Regions from separate parts of the Allobosea sp. 01N443 genome, predicted to be linked through region 2. Evidence: riboswitches for the same ligand, from Rfam matches in the RefSeq annotation. Region 2 holds a riboswitch; each other region holds the start of a gene.

Region 1 (3,668 bases), on a different contig from region 2:
GTCGCCAACAACATCGTGCTCGCGATCTACCGTCATCTCACCAATCCGGAATGCCGGCAGTACCTGCTGCGCCAGGCTTTCGAGGAGGCGGTGCACACCCACACCTTCCAGTACATCGTCGAGAGTCTCGGCCTCGACGAGGGCGAACTCTTCAACATGTATCGCGAGGTGCCTTCGATCACCGACAAAGCGGCCTGGGCCCTGAAGCACACCCAGCATCTCGACGATCCCGATTTCGAGACCGGCACGCCCGAGGCCGATCAGGCCTTCCTGCGCGACCTCGTCGCCTTCTACGTGATCTTCGAGGGCATGTGGTTCTATACCGGCTTCGCCCAGATCCTGTCGCTCGGCCGACGCAACAAGATGGTCGGCATCGCCGAGCAGTACCAGTACATCCTGCGCGACGAGAGCATTCACCTGAATTTTGGCATCGACGTGATCAACCAGATCAAGATCGAAAACCCGCATCTCTGGACCAAGGCCTTCCAGGACGAGCTGCGCGGCATGATCCGCGACGCTGCCGAACTCGAGGCCGCCTATGGCCGGGACACCATGCCGCGCGGCTTCCTCGGCCTGAATGCTGCGCTCTGCGAGCAGTACATGCATTTCATCGCCAACCGCCGTTGCGCGCAGCTCGGCCTCGCGCCGGTCTTCGCGGAAACGGAAAACCCGTTCCCCTGGATGAGCGAGGCGATGGACCTGAAGAAGGAGAAGAACTTCTTCGAGACCCGCGTCATCGAATACCAGAACGGCGGCGCTCTGAGCTGGGAGTGAGCTGAGAAGGATGGAGCCGTCTCGCTGCAGGGCTCCATCAGCAGGCGGTGTGGTCGGTGCCTGCGGCTTGACGCCGCCTTGGGCCCCTCTATGGTCGGCCGCGATCAAGGTTCCTCGGGTCCAGGCCCGAAGCTAAGAGGGAATTCGGTGAGGCGCCCTGCGCCGAATCCGAGGCTGCCCCCGCAACTGTAAGCGGCGAGCTCTTCTCCCAACGTCCACTGGCGCTCTCACGCCGGGAAGGCCGGGCGAAGCCAGCGCTGACCCGCGAGCCAGGAGACCTGCCCTGATCGCAGAAGCGTCTTTCGGGCGGGGTGTCCGGGGGGATTTGCGTCGGCGGCAGGTCGTAGACCCGCACCCCCGAACCGATCCGCTCAAGCTCCCGGCTCGTCATCTCGGGGAGCGATGAATTCCATGTCCATGATGCCGAACCACGCGGTCGCAGCCGCGGCAGAGCGCTTGACGCAGACTCGTCGAGCAGTCTATCAAAATTGTAATATTGTTGCATTACAGGATCGGCCGTGCGAGGCCCTCGAGCCTCGCGACGCATGCCGTCGCTCGACGCTATCGGAGACTTCAATGCGCAGCGCCGCACGCCTTTCTTGCCTTTCGTTCGTCGCAGCCATCGGCATGTCGATGTCCGGAGCGGCCTTGGCCGCGCCGACGCAGTATCCGCTGACGCTGGAGAATTGCCGGGAGACGATAACGTTCAACCAGGCGCCAAAGCGCGTCGTGGCGGTCGGACAGACGCAGACCGAGATCCTCTACGCGCTCGGGCTCGGCGACAAGGTCGTGGGCACAGCCGTGTGGTTCAGCCCTGTCGCGAAGCCCTATGAGGCGGTCAACGCCAAGGTGAAGCGGCTTGCCGACAACGATCCGAGTTTCGAGGCCGTCGTCGCCCAGGAACCCGACCTCGTGACTGCGATGTTCGAATGGCATATCGGCCCCAACGGCATCGTCGGCAAGCGCGACCAGTTTGCGAAGCTGAAGGTGCCGACCTATGTCTCGCCCACCGACTGCGTCGGAAAGGACAATTCCGGGCCGGGCGACGGCGTCCGCACGCAGATGTTCACGATGGATCTCGTCTACCGCAATATTCGCGAGTTCGGGCAGATCTTCGACGTCTCCGATCGCGCCGAGGCGCTGGTCGCCGAATTGAAGGCCCGCGAGGACAAGGCGGTCGCTTCTGTGGCCGGTATCAAGCCGCAGGATGTCCCCGTCGTGGTCTGGTTCTCCAGCAAGGACATCAAGGGCGACGCCTTCCTGGCCGGCAAGAATGGCGTGCCTGCCTATATCCTGTCGAAGCTCGGCGCCCGGAACGTCATCACCACCAACGAGGAATGGCCGCTGGTCGGTTGGGAGACCGTCGCTTCCGCCAACCCTGYCGTCATCGTCGTGGTCAAGATGGATCGCCGGCGTTTCCCAGCAGATGACATCAATCTCAAGCTCGACTTCCTCAAGACCGACGCGGTTGCGAGCAAGCTCGACGCCAGTCGGCAGCAGCGGATCGTGATCATGGATGTCGGCGCGACCAGGGCCGGGCTTGATACGATCGACGGCATCGAGGCGCTGGCCAACGGCATCAAGAGCTTCGGCCTCACCAAGTGAGCCATGGAGTGGTTCGGCCCAACTGGTTGGCGAGGGGCGCAGTAGCGATCCTCGCCTTCGTCCTGCTGATACTCGCGATCGCGCTCGCCGTGACGATCGGCGAAATGTCGATCCCGCTTGCCACGGTCTTCAGGGCCCTGGGCAACGGGTTGTTCGATCTCGACTACCCCGTGAGCGCGATCCAGCAGGGCGTCATCTTCGACTACCGGTTGAGCCGGGCTGTGGTGGCGGCCCTCTGCGGAGGAGCGCTCGCGCTTTCGGGGGCAATCCTGCAGGCGCTGCTGCGCAATCCGCTCGCAGAGCCCTATATCCTCGGTATCTCGGCCGGAGCCTCGACGGGTGCGGTCGCGGTGATGATCCTGGGCTTCGGCGGTGCTGCGCTCAGCATATCTGGCGGTGCCTTCCTCGGCGCCATTGCTGCGCTCGTCATCGTTGCCTTGCTCGCCGCAGGGGCCGGTGGCGCGACCGACCGCGTGATCCTCGCAGGCGTCGCCGGATCGCAGCTGTTCAATGCGGCGACCGCGACGATCGTCACCACGCTGGCCAGTGCCGAACAGGCCCGCGGCGTGATGTTCTGGCTTCTCGGTAATTTCGGGGGGGTGCGCTGGCCCGATGTCTGGCTCGCTACGCCAGTGGCCTTCGCGGGCTTCGCTGTCTGCATCTTTCATACGAAGGCGCTCGATGCGTTCGCCTTCGGCGCGGATGCCGCGGCCGCGTTGGGCGTGGCGGTGACCCGCGTGCGCATCGTGCTGTTCGTGACGACGGCCGTCATGACAGCGACCATGGTCAGTATCGTCGGCACGATCGGGTTCGTCGGTCTCGTCATACCCCACGCCGCGCGCTTCCTGACGGGCCCAGCCCATGCCCGGCTGCTCCCGGCATGCCTGATCATCGGTGCAATCTTCATGATTCTTGCCGACATCCTGTCGCGGACGCTGGTGCCGCAGCAGATTCTGCCGATCGGCGTCGTGACGGCGCTGTTCGGCGCCCCGGCCTTCGCCTTCATACTCTATCGCGCGAGGCGACCGGCATGACGCTGGCCGCGCGCGACGTCCGTTGGAGCGCCGGAGGGCGCGTGATCGTGGACGGCGTGACGCTGCACGCCGAACCGGGAAAGATCCTCGGTCTCATCGGCCCCAACGGTTCGGGAAAGTCGAGCCTGTTGAGGCTGCTGTGCCGCCTGCGCAAGGTCGCAAGCGGCGTGGTGACGCTGGACGACCGCGAGATCGGCACCTTGTCGCGGCACGACCTCGCCCGGCGCCTGGCCTTTGTCGAGCAGCAGGCGACGA
Region 2 (6,221 bases):
AATGGCGAGGCGATGGTGACGCCGATCGCGGCCATCGTGCCCGGCGACCGCGTCCTGATCCAGCCGGGCGAGCGCGTCAGTGTCGATGGCATCATCGAGACCGGCTCCTCCGAAATCGACCAGAGCCTCGTCACCGGTGAAACCCTGCCGCATGCCGTCATGGCCGGCGCGCAGGTCTATGCCGGCACCGTGAACCTCTCCGGGGCCCTGACCGTCAAGGTCGAAGCCGCAGCCAGCGGCACCCTGCTCGACGAGATCGATGCCCTGATGGCGCGCGCGGTCGAAAGCCGCTCCCGCTATGTCAAGCTTTCCGATCGGGCGGCAAGGGTCTACGCCCCTCTCGTCCACGCCACGGCGCTCGCGACCCTGCTGGGCTGGATGGCCTTCGGCCTGCCCTGGCCCGAAGCACTGATCATCGCCATCACCGTCCTGATCATCACCTGCCCCTGCGCGCTGGGGCTGGCGATTCCGGCCGTGCAGGTCGTTGCTGCGTCTGCCCTGTTCAAGCGCAAGGTCATGCTGAAACAGGGCGATGCGCTGGAGCGCCTGGCCGAAGCCGATGTCGCTGTCTTCGACAAGACCGGCACCCTCACCCTGCCGGACCCCGATCTGGTCAATGGCGCTGAGATCGATACCGCAACCTTGCAGGCGGCGGGCAGGCTGGCAGCCGCGAGCCGCCACCCTCTCGCCCGCGCCATCGCCCGTGCCGCCGGCCATCCTGCTCCTGCGAGCGATGTCAGCGAAAATCACGGCGCAGGCCTGAGCGCGATTGTGGATGGGATCGAGACCCGTCTCGGCAGCGTCGCTTATTGCGAGGCCGGGGCGGAAGCCGCCATCGTCGCCGCGCGCCATCCCTCAGCCTCCCTGATCGCCTGGCGCCATGGCACTGAATGCGCCATCTTCGCGGTCGATCAGAAGATCCGGCCGGAGACGCGCGACTGTATCGCCGCGCTACGCGGTCTCGGCCTCGAGATCCGCATTCTCTCCGGCGACCGAAGCGAAGCTGTCGCGCCGGTCGCCTCGGCCCTCGGTATCACGGAGGCCGAAGCCGGCCTGCGTCCCGACGAGAAGCTCAAGGCGCTCGACCGGCTCAGCGCCAAGGGGCGCAAGGTGCTGATGATCGGCGACGGGCTCAACGACGCTCCGGCCCTTGCCAAGGCCCATGTTTCGATCTCGCCGATCAGCGCGACCGACCTGGCGCAGGCCTCGGCCGACATTGTCTTCATCGGCGACAGCTTGATGCCGGTCGCCGACAGCCTGCGCATCGCCCGCAGGGCGCGCAACCTCATGCTGGAAAACCTCTGGTTTGCGGTGCTGTACAATGCCGTCGCGGTGCCGATTGCCGTCGCGGGCTTCGCGACGCCGCTCGTCGCAGCCGTCGCGATGTCGGGATCGTCACTGGTGGTCACGCTCAACGCGCTGCGCGCGGGACGCGGCCTGTCGCGGCAGAATACGGGAGTGGCGTCATGAATATCCTGGTGATCCTGTTCCCCCTGGCGCTCGGTCTCGGACTGCTGGGGTTGGCGGCCTTCTTCTGGTGCATGCGCACCGGCCAGTTCAGCGATCTCGAGGGACCGAGCTGGCGCATTTTGAGGGATGACGACCTGCGTTCGCCTGGGGACACCCGCACCAACGATCATTGACGCAGCGGCCGTTCCGGCCTTACCTCGCCAGCGACGGTTCCCTTAGGGGATCAAAAGGGAATGCGGTGCGGATGGTTCGCCATTCAATGCCGTGGCTGCCCCCGCAACTGTAAGCGGCGAGCCTTTCGCCACACGCCACTGGGGCCCTCGGACCTGGGAAGGCGGCGACAAGGCACCGACCCGCGAGCCAGGAGACCTGCCGTCAGCCGTGGTCACACGCGAACACGTTCGGACGGGGTGTTTCGATCGCTTGTTGAACTGCACGCTGGCTAAGGGCAGCGGACGGGGCCTCGCGTTCGCGGTGACGTGCCACAGACGTCAACGCCCGAGGTTCCATCGTGATCCGTCCTCCCAAGGTTGCCCGGCGCAGCCGGCTGCTCATCACCCTGCCGCTCCTTGTCTCCGCCGGCTCCCTCCCCCCCAGCCAGGCCTCCGCCCAGTCAGCCACCGAATCGATTGCCCTCGACGAAATCGTCGTCAGCGCGACGACGCGACCCACGCCAGCGCGCGAGATCGCCAATTCCGTGACCGTCATCACCGCGGGCGATATCGAGCGCGAGCAGCGCCGGACCCTGCCGCAGGCGCTCGCCGCCGTTCCCGGCCTCAATATCGTGCAGACCGGCGGGCCGGGCGGGCTGACCTCGGTCTTCATCCGCGGCACCAACTCCAACCACGTCAAGGTATTGATCGACGGCATCGAGGCCAACGACCCGTCGACCCCGAACCGCTCCTTCGATTTCGGCTCGATGCTGACCGACGACATCGAGCGCATCGAAGTGCTGCGCGGACCGCAAAGCGGCCTCTACGGCGCCAACGCGCTGGGCGGCGTCATCTCGATCACCACCAAGCGTGGCGAGGGTCCGCCGAAGCTCACGGCCCGAGCCGAGGCCGGCTCATACGGCACCTTCAACCAGTCGGTCGGCCTCAGCGGCGGCGATGACCGCTTCAACTACGCCCTCAGCATCGCCCATTTCAAATCGGATTCGACCCCGGTGACGCCTCCCGGGCTCGTGCCGTCGGGGCGCCGCGTCAACCCGAATTCCTACGACAATTGGACCTATTCGGCCCGGTTCGGCGTCGCGCTGTCCGATACGCTGTCGCTGAACTGGGTCGGCCGCTACACTGACGGCTACCTGCTCTTCACCGGCGATTCCGGCTTTCCGAGCACGCCCAGCAGCTTCCGCAGCAGCCAGGACTACAAGCAGGCCTTCACCCGCGGAGAGGTCGTCTGGGATCCGCTTGGTGGGCGCTTCGTCAATCGCTTCGGCCTGTCCTACAGCAATCAGGACCGCACCGGCCGCACGCCGAATGCGATTGGTATCCTCGGCCTGCCGACGGAGAATCTCGGCGAGCGCACCAAGGTCGACTGGCGCGGCGACCTTGAGTTGATGAAGGGGCAGACCCTGGTGATGGGTCTGCAATACGAGCGCGAACGGCTGGAAACCCGCGCGCTCACGGCATCCAACGGCAATACGGGCGCCTTTGCCGAACTCCAGTCGAATTTCGGCGACCGGCTCTTCATGGTCTCGAACATCCGCTACGACGATGACGAGACCTTTGGCGGCCACACGACCTACCGCTTCGCGCCAGCCTATATCGTGCCGGAAATCGAAACCAAGCTGAAGGGGAGCTATGGCACGGGGTTCAAGGCCCCGACCCTGAGCGAGCGTTTCAGCGATTCTCGCCCGGCCTTCAACTTCTTCGGCAATCCCAACCTGAAGCCGGAAGAAAGCCGCGGCTGGGATCTTGGCTTCGAGCAGCCTCTCCTCGATGACAAGGTCCGGTTCGGCGCCACCTATTTCCACAACGACATCGAGAACCTGATCGTCACCAACGTGGCGCGGAACTCCTATGCCAATATCGGCAAGGCCACGACCAAGGGGGTGGAGGCCTTTACCGCGCTCGAAATCTCGCCGCAGTTCAAGGTGCGGGCCGACTACACCTTCACCATCGCCAAGGACGACATCGCCCGGCAGGAACTGCTGCGCCGTCCCCGTCACAAGGCCAGCGTGACGGCGAGCTGGACCCCGGTTGACAAGCTCACCCTTTCGGCGACGCTGATCTATGTGGGTGAGCGCGTCGACGGAAACCGTGACTTCTCGATCTCGCGCATGCGGGCGCCGGGTGCGGCCATCGTCAATCTCGCCGCCGAGTACAAGGCGACGGACAGGCTCAGTGTCTTCGGCCGCATCGATAACCTGCTGGACAAGCGCTACGAGAACCCCGTCGGCTTCCTGGTGCCGGGTCTGAGCGCCTATGGCGGCCTGAAGGTAACGCTGTGAAGCCTTGGGCGGCCCGCGCGATGACTCGCGGCGCCGTTCTGGCGCTTGGCCTCTTGCTCGGTTTCGGCGGCCTGACGGCCGCCGAAACGCCGGCCAAGCCATCCCGCATCGTCTCGCTCAACATGTGCACGGACGAACTGGTGCTGCGGCTCGCCCAGCGCGAGCGCATCGCCTCGGTCACCTGGCTCTCGCAGGACCCGCGCAACGCCAACATGGCCGAGATTGCCAAGACCATCCCGGCCAATCACGGTCTGGTGGAGGAGGTGCTGAGCTACAAGCCCGATCTGATCATCGCTGGCGCCTACACGACGCGCAGCACGGTCGCGCTGCTGAAGAAGGCCGGTGTTCCCGTCCGCGAATTCGGGGTGCCGCGCAATCTCGCTGAAATGCGTGCCCAGATCGCCGAGATGGCGGCCCTGCTCGGCGAGCCAGAACGCGGCGCGGCCCTGATCGCAGCGATCGACCGGCGCCTCGACACGCTCGCCGCCAACCAAAGCACGGGCCATCCCAGGGCGCTGGTCCTGCGGCCGAACGGGTTCACGGTCGGGCGCGGCTCGCTGGTGGACGAGATCCTGACCCGCGCCGGCCTGACCAATCTCGCCGCCGAACTCGGCATCGACAATTACGGCCAGATCGCGCTGGAGACCGTCGCGCTCGGACAGGCCGACATGCTGATCCTCAACACCACGCCGGGCGGGCCGCCCTCGCTCGCCCATGAGATCCTTCATCATCCGCTCCTGACGAAGCTCGGCGAGCGGGTCAGGCTCGTCGCCCTCCCCTCGAAACTCTGGACCTGCGCCGGACCGGCCGTGCTCGATGCGATCGAGCTGCTTGCCGCCTCCCGTACGCAAGGATCGCGCTCATGACATTGGGGGTTCAGGAAACGGTACGAGCGACGACGCCGAAGCTGGGGCGGCTCATTGTCATGCTGGCCCTGTTGATGCTGGCCATGATGCTCGTTTCCATGGCGGTGGGTTATGCCCCACTCGACATCAAGGCGGCCCTCGCCGACGCCCTCGCCGGACGGAAGACCCTGCCGGCGCTCGTCCTTGTCGAGCTGCGCTTGCCGCGCGCGCTGCTGGGCGCGCTCGTCGGTTTCAGTCTCGGGCTTGCCGGCGCCGCCATGCAGGGCCTGCTGCGCAATCCGCTTGCCGAACCCGGAATCCTCGGAATTTCAAGCGCCGCCGCCTTCGGCGCGGTCGTGGTCTTCTACAGCGGCTTGTCGGCGACGATGGCGCTCGCCCTCCCCTTGGGCGGCATGGCCGGCGCCGCAATGGCGACGCTTCTGCTCTATGCCTTCCTGGGGCGCGGCGCCGGAACGATGACGTTGATCCTCGCGGGCGTTGCGATCAACAGCTTCGCCGGTGCGATGACCGCGCTTGCGCTCAACCTCGCGCCAAATCCCTACGCCGCGCTGGAAATCGTATTCTGGCTGATGGGCTCGCTCGCGGATCGCAGCCTGCTCCATGTCTGGCTCGTGCTGCCGCCAATGCTCCTCGGCTGGCTGCTGCTGCTTTCGACCGCACCTGCCCTCGACGCTCTCACCCTGGGCGAGGACACGGCCAAGAGTCTCGGCTTCGACCTGACCTGGCTGCGCGCCCGACTAATCGGCGGAGCTGCACTCGCCGTCGGCAGCGCGGTGGCGGTCACCGGCGCGATCGGCTTCGTCGGCCTCGTCGTGCCGCATCTGCTGCGCCCGCTGGTCGGCAACCGACCGGGCCGGCTGCTGCTCGTCAGCGGCTTTGGCGGAGCGATCCTGACGCTCGCAGCCGATACCGCTCTGCGCCTCGCCCCCATCCGCCCCGAGCTGAAGCTCGGTGTAGTGACGGCGCTGATCGGCGCGCCATTCCTGTTCCACCTGATCCATCGCCTGCGGCGGGAGGTCTGATGAAGATCGAAGCCTCAGGACTATCGCTCACGCTCGGTGGGAAGCCGATCCTGCGCGACATCGATGTCGCGCTCTCGGCGGGGGAAATGGTCGGGCTGATCGGCCCCAACGGTGCTGGCAAGACGACCTTGCTGCGCGTGCTCTCCGACCTGGTCACGCCCGATTCCGGCCAGGTGCGCTACGACGGGCTGACCGCCAAGTCGCTCGGGCGCAAGGAATTGGCGCGGCGCATCGCCTTCCTTGCGCAGGGCGGCGCGGTACACTGGTCGATGCGCGCGGAGGCCCTCGTTGGGCTTGGGCGGCTGCCGCATCGCCAGCCCTTTGCCGGCGAGAACGAGGCCGATCGCGCCGCAATCACGCGCGCCATCGCAGCGGCCGACGCCACGGCGTTCGCCGACAGGACAGTCG
Region 3 (4,629 bases), on a different contig from region 2:
GCGCCTCGGTGCTCGCGACCTGCGCCACCGCCCTCGCCGTATCGACCGCCGAGACATCGCCGGCCTGGAAGCGGACCCGCGTCAGTGCCTCGGTCACCCGCTGGGTTTCGACCGTCCGCTTGGCAAGCACAATGCGCGCCTGGTAGCCGCGCGCCTCGATGACAGCCGAAGCGACATCCCCAATGAGCGTCAGCAGTACTCCGTCGAGATCATCGTCGGCGGCATCGACGCCATAGGTCGCGGCTTCGACGGCGCGGTCGCGCCCGCCGAAGATGTCGAGCTCCCAGGAGGTGTCGAAGCCCGCGCGCAAGCTGTTGCTCATGCCGTTGCCGCCCCCTGAATCGGAGCTTGTGGCGTAACGCGAACGCGTTGCCGATGCTGAACCATTGACCTGAGGAAACAGCGGCGCGATCGCCTGGACCCGGCTCGCTCGCGCTTCGCGAATCCGCGCCTTCGCCTGGGCGACATCGAGATTGCCTGCAACCGCTTCGGTCACGAGCCCATCCAGCACAGGATCCTTGAATTGCCGCCACCACTCCGACCGAGCGGGAGGCCGCGCAGCCGAAGCGGCGCCATTCCATTGGGTGGGCAGATCCTGCGTCGGCGCGACGTAGTCGGGGCCGACCGAGCAGGCGCCAAGGCAGAGCAGAACGGGCAGCGCGAGCAGCCTCGTCCAATCCGATATCAGCCTGTCGCGAGAGTGCATCCCGTCCATGTCCGCCGCATTGGCGACCTTTCCATTCCAGGCGGAAAGAGCGCAGATCGGCGGTCATAGGCGCCGTATTTCAGAATGATTCCAAAGACGAAGACCCCGCGGAGTGCCGATCTCTGGCGATCGTGAACGCCTACAAAGCGGCCTCGCGAATTGCAAGGCGCCAGCCCCGCGAAAGCGGTTCATCGACGTCTGAGCCAGAACCAACTCGGGCTGATCCGGCAGCCAGCGCGGCCGCGATACCATCCGCCGCGCTCTCGACGGCTGAGATCGGCCATCGGGTGGTCCGGCGCAATGGCTCTCCTTCTTCGCTCCGGGCAAACAACCCGGCGAACCGCGACAGTGACACGATGGAGCAATCCACCCGACGGGGCCAATCGAAGACATAAGGACCCTTTTGTCGTCATGCGCGGATTGCGCCGTTCAGTCCTCGTCGCGTCTCCGAAGCAGATAGGTATCCATGATCCAGCCCATTTCCTCTCGCGCTTCGCGCCGGATGCGCTCGATATCGCCCATCACCTCCGAGAGCTTTCCGGCGATCAGAATCTCGTCCTTGGTGCCGAGATAGGCGCCCCAATAGATATCGAGATCTTCACCCGCGACACTCTTGAAGGCCTGGTCCCCGTCGAGCATGACGACCACACTATCGAGGTTATTGGGAAAGCCTTCCGCCAGTTTGCGTCCCGTGGTGATCAGCACGGGCTCGCCAATCCGGTTGAGGGCGACCCGGTGTCGCGCCGCAAGGGCCTGCACGCTGCTGATGCCCGGGATCACATCGTATTCGAGAGCGAAGCCCCTGGCGCGAATATGCTCGACGATCCGCAGCGTGCTGTCATAGAGCGTCGGATCACCCCAGACGAGGAAGGCTCCGCATTCACCGTCCCCGAGTTCTTCCGTGAACAGGCCCTCGTAGTCATGGGCAATACGCGCATGCCACTCGTCGACGCTGCCACGGTAATTCGTTCCGGCGGGGGCACGCTCCGGGATCGGCACCGGAACCAGGCGATAATCCGATCGTTCGATGAAGCGCTCGCAGATGTCCTTCCGCAGCCGTCCGAGCGCGGCCTTTTCTGTCCCCTTGTCGGGAATGAAGAAGACGTCGGCCTGGTTGAGGGCGTTGATCGCCTGGACCGTGACATAGTCGGGATTGCCGGCACCAATTCCGATGATCAGGATCTTGCGCATTCGGCCTCCAAGTCGGGGCTCAGATGGCCCACCGTTCGGCAGCCATAGCACGTGGGGCGACAGCGCGAGCATCTGCGCCATGACGCCCTCGAGGCCGATCGCCGCATAGTTCGACCACTCCCCGCTCTTCACAGGCCAACGAATAGGCCGTGGCAATCTGTTGACAGAACTGTCGCGATAGCCACTAGATATGGTGGTCACGGTCTCTCGAGTCGCAAGATCGAGAGCTAAGAGGGAAGCCGGTGCGAAACCGGCGCTGCCCCCGCAACTGTCAGCGGCGAGTACTTGTCCAGACTATCAGTCACTGAGGCCGCCAGGCCTTGGGAAGACGGGACAAGAGCGATGACCCGCGAGCCAGGAGACCTGCCGCGACAGCAGAATCGTCCTCGGGCGGGGTGTCCCGGTGGATCGCTTGGTCATGTCTGCGGGCGCTCGTCGCTGCGACATTCTCCGTTGCGACTCCGCCTGGCCTTTGCCCCCTACAGATTGGGGTTTGAAAGCCGATGTCCCTCGCGACCGATACCATCCGCCCTGAGACGTTCAGCCCGATCGCGTCGCAAGGCAGCGATGCGCGATCGACCGCGGAACCGGGCTACCAGGTGATCCGCCGCAACGGCAGCGTCACCCCGTTCGACGCCTCCAAGATCAGCGTCGCTCTGACCAAGGCCTTTCTGGCGGTCGAGGGCAGCAGCGCCGCTGCCTCGCGCCGAATCCACGACATCGTCGCGGAGTTGACCCAGCAGATCGTCGCCGGGCTGACGCGGCGCGCCGATGCCGGCCGTACCTTCCATATCGAGGATGTGCAGGATCAGGTCGAACTCGCGCTGATGCGCAGCGAACACCACAAGGTCGCCCGCGCCTATGTGCTCTACCGCGAGGAACGAGCCCAGGAACGGGCCCGCGCCAAGGCGGAAGCGAAGCCTGTGGTCGCCTCCGCGCCGGTGCTGCGCATGAAGGCAGCCGACGGCGCGCTCGTGCCGCTCGATGGGGCTCGCCTCGCCACGGTCATTCGCGAAGCCTGCGCCGGGCTCGACGGCGTCTCGGCTGAAGCCGTGCTGAGCGAAGCGCAGCGCAACCTCTATGACGGCATCAGTCAGGATGAGCTGGCGCAGGCGCCGATCCTGGCTGCGCGCACCCTGGTCGAGACCGAACCGAACTATTCCAAGGTCTCGGCTCGCCTCCTGCTCGACAAGCTCCGCCGCKAGGCGCTGAGCTTCGTCTCCGGTCGTCCGGAACAGGCGACTCATGCAGAAATGTCAGTACGTTACGGCGACTATCTCCACGCCTATGTGAAGACCGGCATCGCCAACGAGCTGCTCGATCCCGAGCTTGGACGCTTCGATCTCGCCCGCCTTGCGGCTGCGCTCAAGCCGGAGCGCGACCTCCAGTTCGATTATCTCGGCTTCCAGACGCTCTATGACCGCTATTTACTGCATGTCCGAGGCAATCGCTTCGAGCTGCCGCAGGCCTTCTTCATGCGTGTCGCGATGTGTTTGGCGATCCGCGAGATCGACCGCGAGGCCCGGGCGATCGCCTTCTACGACCTGCTCTCCTCCTTCGACTTCATGGCCTCGACGCCGACCCTGTTCAACGCAGGAACCCTCAGGCCGCAGCTCTCCTCCTGCTTCCTGACCACGGTGCCGGACGATCTCGACGGCATCTTCAAAGCGGTGAAGGACAACGCCCTGCTGGCCAAATATTCCGGCGGGCTGGGCAATGACTGGACGCCTGTGCGTGGCCTTGGCGCTCATATCAAGGGCACCAATGGCGAGAGCCAGGGCATCGTGCCGTTCCTCAAGGTCGCCAACGACACCGCGATCGCCGTCAACCAGGGTGGCAAGCGCAAGGGCGCGGTCTGCGCCTATCTCGAAACCTGGCATGTCGACATCGAGGAGTTCCTCGATCTGCGCAAGAACACCGGCGACGACCGCCGCCGTACCCATGATATGAACACGGCGAACTGGATACCCGACCTGTTCATGCAGCGCGTCGCCGCCGGAGGCCAGTGGACGCTGTTCTCGCCCGACGAGACGCCCGACCTTCACGATCTCTACGGCAAGCCGTTCAAGGCGGCCTATGAGGCCTATGAAGCCAAGGCCGAGCGCGGCGAGATCAAGGTGTTCAAGCGCCTCAACGCGCTCGATCTCTGGCGCAAGATGCTGACCATGCTGTTCGAAACCGGCCATCCCTGGATGACCTTCAAGGATGCCTGCAACCTGCGCTCGCCGCAGCAGCATGCCGGCGTGGTGCATTCCTCGAACCTGTGCACCGAGATCACGCTGAACACCTCGGCCGACGAGGTCGCCGTCTGCAATCTGGGCTCGATCAACCTCGCGGCCCATGTGACGGCGGGCGGGCTCGACCGGGCCAGGCTCGGCAAGACGGTCGCGACCGCGATGCGGATGCTCGACAACGTCATCGACATCAATTTCTACACGATCCCCGAGGCACGCCGCTCGAACCTGCGCCACCGCCCGGTCGGCCTCGGCATCATGGGCTTCCAGGATGCGCTGCAGACCTTGCGCCTGCCCGCGGCGTCCGAGGGTGCCGTAGCCTTCGCCGACACCTCGATGGAGGCGATCAGCTGGTTTGCGATCTCGGCCTCGGTCGATCTTGCCGCCGAGCGCGGTCGCTACCCGAGCTTCGAAGGCTCGCTCTGGTCGAAGGGCATCCTGCCGATCGACTCGCTCGACATCCTCTCGGAGGCCCGCGACGGCGATGTCGAACTCGAT
Region 4 (6,221 bases), on a different contig from region 2:
CTGTGTTTGCTTCGACTTTCCCGAAAGCTGCGATCCACGTTTCGGGTCGATGCCCTGGCCTCAGAACTCGATCCCGGCCTGTGCCTTCACGCCCGCCGCGAAGTGATGCTTGACCACCGTCATCTCGGTGACGAGGTCTGCGACGGCGATCAACTCGGGCTTGGCATTGCGGCCGGTGACGACGATGTGCAGATCAGGGCGCCGGCTCGCCAATGTCTCGACCACCTCCGCCAGCGGCAGATAGTCGTAGCGCAGCGCGATATTGAGTTCGTCGAGCACGAGCAGGCGTATCTCCGGATCGTCCATCAACGCCTTGGCCTTGGCGAAGGCGCGCCCGGCGGCAGCGATGTCGCGGGCCTTGTCCTGCGTTTCCCAGGTGAAGCCTTCGCCCATCGTGTGCCAGACGATGCGATCGCCGAAGGCGTCGAGCGCCTTGCGTTCACCTGTCGCCCAGGCGCCCTTGATGAACTGCACCACCCCGACGCGCCAGTCATGGCCGAGAGCCCGCAGGATCAATCCGAAGGCGGCGGTCGACTTGCCCTTGCCTGGCCCCGTATTGACGATCAGGAGTCCCTTTTCGATCGTCTTGGCGGCGACCTCGGCATCCTGCACCGCCTTGCGCTTTTCCATCTTGGCCTTGTGGCGGGCGGCCTCGTCAGCATCGATCGTCATCGGAACCTCCTGCTCATTTCACCTGCATCGGCAGACCGGCGACCATGAAGATCACCCGGTCGGCCCGCGCCGCAAGCATCTGGTGCAACCGCCCCGCCTCGTCGCGGAACCGTCGGGCGAGCGCATTCTCGGGCACGATACCGAGCCCGACCTCGTTGGAAACCAGGACCACCGGGCCACGTGCCGAAACGCAGGCCTCGACCAGTTCCCGGCTTGCAGCCGCCACATCCTGCTCTGCCAGTATCACGTTGGTCAGCCAGAGCGTCAGGCAGTCCACCAGGGCAGGTTGCCCCGCGGGAACCGCGCGGATCGCCTGCGCCAGGGCCAGCGGCGCATCGATGGTCATCCAATCCTGCGACCGGCGGGCGCGGTGCTCGGCAATCCGGGCGCGCATCTCATCGTCATAGGCCTGCGCCGTGGCGAGATAGATCCAGGGCGCCGGCACCATCTCGATCAGGGCCTCGGCATGGCGGCTCTTGCCGGAGCGGGCGCCGCCCAGAACGAGGGTAAGAGGGGAAAGGATCGCTGCCACTGCCAAAATCTCAACCCAGGGAAGATCAGCCTAAGGAACGGACCTGGCGAGCGAAGCGAAACAAGCCGGGACAGGCCATCAGAGATCACATCGCTTCACTGCGCTCGCAATCACGATCGCTGCATTGCACAGCACCGTGCAGATGGCTAATGATCATCCCCGACGGTGCCTCTGCAAGGAGGTGAAAAGGGAACGCGGTGCGATACCGCGGCTGCCCCCGCAACTGTAAGCGGCGAGTTTCGCGCCATCGGCCACTGGGATTGTCCCGGGAAGGCGGCGAGAGATCCGGACCCGCGAGCCAGGAGACCTGCCGTCGATGAGTGATGCAATCCAGCGGGCTGCCGGCGGGGTGGCCAAGGAGACCGAGATGACGACGAATACGGCTTCGATCACCACCCAGGCCAGCGCATCCGAGCGCGTCAAGGCTGTCGCAGCTGCCCTGGCACTCGGCGCAGCCCTGATCTTCACCGTCGGCTTCGCCCATTCGACCAGCGTTCACAACGCAGCCCACGACACGCGCCACACCCTCGCCTTTCCCTGCCACTGAGGGAAAGGCAACATGGTCAATCGTGTTCTCACGGTCAGTCTTCTGGCCGGGCTTCTTGCTGGGCTCCTGGTCGCAGCACTCCAGCATGTCACCACCACGCCGCTGATCCTCAAGGCGGAAACCTTTGAGACGGCGTTGCGCGCAGCCGAGCTTCAGCACGCCAGCTTCACCGGCGATGCCAGGATCGTCCTTGCCCATGGCGGCGCCGACGCAGCCGACCACGCCGAGTGGAAGCCACAGGACGGCTTGCAGCGCACGGCCTTCACCACCATCGTCACCATTGCGACCGCGATCGGCTTTGCCGCCCTGCTGCTCGGCGGCATGATCGCAGCGGGCGATGCCATCACTGAACGGACCGCACTGATCTGGGCGGCTTGCGGCTTCCTGGCCTTCGGCCTCGTGCCGGCGACCGGGCTCGCACCGGAATTGCCCGGCAGCGCGTCAGCCGAACTGCTCCACCGCCAGACCTGGTGGATCGCCACCGCGCTCGTCACCGCCGGCGGCCTCTGGGTCTTCCTGCGGACGGAGGCGAGCTGGCTGCGGGCACTTGCCGTGCTTGCCATGCTCGTCCCGCATCTGATCGGCGCACCACATCCCGCCGCCCCGGAGAGCAAGGTCCCGGCCGAAATCGCAGCGCATTTCGCCGCGCTCTCGCTCGCGCTCCAGGCTGCCCTCTGGCTCGCTACCGGCTTTGCCGTCGGCGTGCTCTGGCCCTGGGCGACGCGCCGTGCCGCAGCCCCGGCCAAGGCCTGACGCTGAGCGCGATCCCCCGGGATCGCGCCGGAAGCAAAGGAACCGGCCTATGCCCGAAGGCGATGTCACCATTTTCGTCTGCGTCGCCTGCCGGCGCGCGCGGGCGGACCTGCCGGAGGGTTACGACCAGCCCGGACTGGGTTTTGCCGAGGCGCTGCGCGAACGCATCGCGCGCGACGGCGGGACGCTTCCGGTCGAACCCGTCGACTGCCTCGCGGTCTGCAATCGCCCCTGCACCGTCGCCTTGGCGGCCGACGGCAAATGGACCTATCTGATCGGCGATCTCGACGCAGACACCCATATCGCCGAAATCGTTGACGCAGCTGCAAGCTTTGCAGCCAGCGCAAACGGTATCGTTCCCTGGAAAGAAAGACCCGCTTCGTTCCGCAAGGGCGTGGTCGCGCGCGTACCGCCTCTCCCGGCGCGCCAACAAGGATGAGATCATGAACGCTCCCCAAGCCCGCTCGCTGGGCAAGATCCCCTGCACGATCATCACCGGCTTCCTCGGGGCCGGAAAGACCACACTGGTGCGGCACCTGCTGGAGAATGCAGGGGGCAAGCGCATCGCCGTGCTGGTCAATGAGTTCGGCGATCTCGGCTTCGACGGTTCCTTCATCGACGGCTGCGGCATTTCCGGCTGCACCGCGGAGGACATCGTCGAGCTGCCGAATGGCTGCATCTGCTGCACCGTCGCCGACGACTTCGTGCCAGCGCTGGAAAAGCTGCTCGACCGGCCGAACCCGCCGGAACACATCCTGATCGAGACCTCGGGGCTTGCCCTGCCGAAGCCGCTGGTCAACGCGTTCAATTGGCCGGCCATTCGGTCACGTGTCACGGTCGATGGTGTCATCGCCGTGGTCGATGGTCCGGCCGTGGCGGATGGCCAGTTCGCGGATGATCCCGCCGCTCTCGCTGCGCAGGCGGCGCAGGATGCCGCGGTCGGGCACGACAACCCGCTCGAAGAAGTGTTCGAGGACCAGATCCTCTGCGCCGACCTGATCCTGCTCAACAAGAGCGACCTCGTCGATGCGGCCGGCCGCGAACGCGTCAAGGCCGAGATCGCCGCGCATCTGCCGAAGGCGATCAAGATCGTCGAGACGGCCCATGGCAAGGTCGAGCCCGCCCTGATTATTGGCCTCAACGCGGCTGCCGAGGCCGATCTCGCTGGACGCCCCTCTCACCATGAGAGCGCCGAGGACCACGACCACGACGATTTCGAAAGCCTCGATTTCGCTCTCGCCGCGGCGACATCGCCCGAGGAGCTGGCGGCCCGCGTTGCCAGGGCCGCGGAGGCCGAGGGCGTGCTGCGCCTGAAGGGTTTTTCGGCGATTCCCGGTAAGCCGATGCGGCTCGTCGTCCAGGGTGTCGGGCGTCGGGTCAGCCATCATTACGACCGCGCCTGGGCGGCCGGCGAAGCCAAGGATGGTCGCCTCGTGGTGATTGGCCTGAAGGGCTTTGATCGCAAGTCCGTGGAGGCCGCCCTCGCGGGCTGAGCCATGCACCTCCTCCCCTCAAGCGAGATCAGGCTTGACGACGGCGAAGACGCCGTCGATCTCGCCCTGCCGCCAGGGGATGTGCTGGTGCTCTCCTTCGCCGACAGCGACCTTTCGGCGCTGACGGCCGCGGCCGGCGCAAGCGAGCTCGCCGTCAGGCTCGCCTCGCTGCGCCGGCTGAAACACCCGCTCTCCGTCGATTTTCTCGTCGAGAAGACGGTGGCGCATTCGCGCTTCGTGCTGATCCGCTGTCTCGGCGGGCTGGACTACTGGCGTTACGGCATCGAGCAGCATGCGGAAATCTGCCGACGGGGCGGGATACCGCTCGTCGTGCTGCCCGGCGACGACCGGCCTGATGAGCGGCTGGCCGAGTACGGCACCGTCGAACCGCATTTCGCGGCGGAGCTTCTCGCCTATTTCCGCGCCGGCGGCGGTGCGGAGAATATGCACCGGCTGCTTGGACGGGTGGATGCGTTCCTTCGCCGCGAAAGCGATGCTTCGGACCTCGCGCCCACTCCCTTGCCCGCGCTCTTCGCCCTTGGTGCGGGCGGTGCTCCGCTCGCATGGCGTGAAGCGCTCTCACAGCGCCCCGTCGCGAACGCGCTAGTCCCGATCCTGGTCTATCGCTCCAGCGTCGCCGCCGGAGACACCGCCATGGCGGAGGCGATCGCAGAGGCGCTGAGTGCGCGCGGCCATGCCCCGTTGATTCTGGCCCTTACGAGCTTGAAGGACCCGGCCGTCACCGGCGAACTTGCGGCCCTGATCGCCGCGCGCAAGCCCGCCGCCATCATCACCACCACCGCGTTCTCGGCCCGCAACAGCGCCGATTTCGTGCTGGACACCGCCGATTGCCCGATCCTGCAGGCCGTGCCGGTCGGCAGCCCGCGCGACGCCTGGGAGGCCTCGCCGCGCGGGCTTTCCGGGGCCGACCTCGCCATGCAGGTGGCGCTGCCTGAATTCGACGGACGGTTGGGGGCGCTGCCCGTCGCCTTCAAGGCCGAGATGACGGACAGCAGGACCGGCCTGACGAGCCGCCGGTTGGTTCCTGATCGCGATGGTGTCGCCGCCCTTGCCGATCTCGCCTCAGGCTGGATCGCGCTGGCCGGCAAGCCGGCTGCCGAGCGCAACCTCGCCCTGGTCATGTCCGACTACCCGGCGCGCGGAGGACGGGCCGGCTTTGCAGTCGGGCTCGATACCCCAGCCAGCGTCGGGGCCATTTGCGAACTGCTGGCGCAGACCGGATACGATGTCGGCCCCTCCGCGCAGAGTGTCATCCCGGACGAGCCAAGGCAGAGCCGGGACGGTCACCTTGCTCATGGTGACGACACGCGTTTGATGCAGGCGCTGACTGAAGGGCCAGCAGAGTTTGCAGTCCCGCTCGCCGATTATCACGCCTGGCTCGGCGCCATTCCCGGCGCGGCAGGCGCGGCACTCATCGCGGCCCATGGCGAACCTGAGGCGGATCGTGACTGCGATGGCTCGGCCTTCCGTTTCCGTGTGGTCCGCAATGGCCGTCTCACCATCGCGCTGCAGCCCGCTCGCGACACGACGCCCGACCGCAAGCTGCGCTATCACGATCCCGATGCGCCGCCGGGCCATGCCTATCTCGCCTTCTATCTCGGCCTCCGGCGGATTGCCGATGCCGACGCACTGATCCATCTCGGTACGCATGGCACGACCGAGTGGCTGCCGGGCAAGGCGGTGGCTCTTTCAGCGAGCTGCTGGCCTCGGCTTGCGGTTGGCGGCCTGCCGGTGATCTACCCCTATGTCGTCGATGACCCCGGTGAGGCGGCCCCTGCCAAGCGCCGGCTTTCGGCCGTGACGCTCGGCCATCTCCCACCCGAACTGGTGCATGTGGATGCAGCCGGCGAAGTGGCTCTGCTGCGTGATCTCGTCGAGGAGTTTTCGCAAGCGCAGGTCCTCGATCCGCGCCGCGCCGAGATCGTCGCCCGTGAAATCCGCGGGCGAGCCGAAGCAAGCGGGCTGGCGGAAGCCTGCGGTGTCACGCCCGATCTCGACATGGCGAGCGCACTGAGCCAGCTCGACGCGCATCTCTGCGACATCGCCGAACTGCCCTTCCGGGATGGGCTGCATGTCTTCGGGCGGGCTGCGCACGATCCCGCGTCATCCCGCAACGAGCGCGACAACTTGCTGCGCGCTCTGGCCGGGCGGTTCGTTCCGCCCGGCCCTGCCGGCTCGCCGCATCGCGGGCAAAGCGATGTGC

Evidence for each region. Region 2 has a riboswitch for cobalamin ahead of AC1DRP_RS06545 (TonB-dependent receptor plug domain-containing protein). Riboswitches for the same ligand answer to the same signal wherever they lie in the genome.
Region 1: another riboswitch for cobalamin. It lies ahead of AC1DRP_RS15540 (ABC transporter substrate-binding protein); the one in region 2 lies ahead of AC1DRP_RS06545 (TonB-dependent receptor plug domain-containing protein).
Region 3: another riboswitch for cobalamin. It lies ahead of AC1DRP_RS15530 (ribonucleoside-diphosphate reductase subunit alpha); the one in region 2 lies ahead of AC1DRP_RS06545 (TonB-dependent receptor plug domain-containing protein).
Region 4: another riboswitch for cobalamin. It lies ahead of AC1DRP_RS08790 (CbtB domain-containing protein); the one in region 2 lies ahead of AC1DRP_RS06545 (TonB-dependent receptor plug domain-containing protein).

Annotation. Positions count from the first base shown of each region.
Region 1 is NZ_JBFTRC010000054.1:17,841-21,508, forward strand. Features, by position in the region: gene AC1DRP_RS15535 (ribonucleotide-diphosphate reductase subunit beta) at 1-774, shown strand, start outside; cobalamin riboswitch at 865-1,074, shown strand; gene AC1DRP_RS15540 (ABC transporter substrate-binding protein) at 1,351-2,379, shown strand; gene AC1DRP_RS15545 (FecCD family ABC transporter permease) at 2,388-3,413, shown strand; gene AC1DRP_RS15550 (ABC transporter ATP-binding protein) at 3,410-3,668, shown strand, end outside.
Region 2 is NZ_JBFTRC010000014.1:53,493-59,713, forward strand. Features, by position in the region: gene AC1DRP_RS06535 (heavy metal translocating P-type ATPase) at 1-1,470, shown strand, start outside; gene ccoS (cbb3-type cytochrome oxidase assembly protein CcoS) at 1,467-1,643, shown strand; cobalamin riboswitch at 1,661-1,861, shown strand; gene AC1DRP_RS06545 (TonB-dependent receptor plug domain-containing protein) at 1,982-3,925, shown strand; gene AC1DRP_RS06550 (ABC transporter substrate-binding protein) at 3,946-4,791, shown strand; gene AC1DRP_RS06555 (FecCD family ABC transporter permease) at 4,788-5,813, shown strand; gene AC1DRP_RS06560 (ABC transporter ATP-binding protein) at 5,813-6,221, shown strand, end outside.
Region 3 is NZ_JBFTRC010000054.1:12,055-16,683, forward strand. Features, by position in the region: gene AC1DRP_RS15520 (efflux transporter outer membrane subunit) at 1-715, opposite strand, end outside; gene cobF (precorrin-6A synthase (deacetylating)) at 1,136-1,897, opposite strand; cobalamin riboswitch at 2,081-2,282, shown strand; gene AC1DRP_RS15530 (ribonucleoside-diphosphate reductase subunit alpha) at 2,401-4,629, shown strand, end outside.
Region 4 is NZ_JBFTRC010000022.1:7,749-13,969, forward strand. Features, by position in the region: gene cobO (cob(I)yrinic acid a,c-diamide adenosyltransferase) at 61-672, opposite strand; gene cobU (bifunctional adenosylcobinamide kinase/adenosylcobinamide-phosphate guanylyltransferase) at 686-1,210, opposite strand; cobalamin riboswitch at 1,351-1,533, shown strand; gene AC1DRP_RS08790 (CbtB domain-containing protein) at 1,521-1,751, shown strand; gene AC1DRP_RS08795 (CbtA family protein) at 1,764-2,504, shown strand; gene AC1DRP_RS08800 (DUF1636 family protein) at 2,554-2,943, shown strand; gene cobW (cobalamin biosynthesis protein CobW) at 2,948-3,997, shown strand; gene cobN (cobaltochelatase subunit CobN) at 4,001-6,221, shown strand, end outside.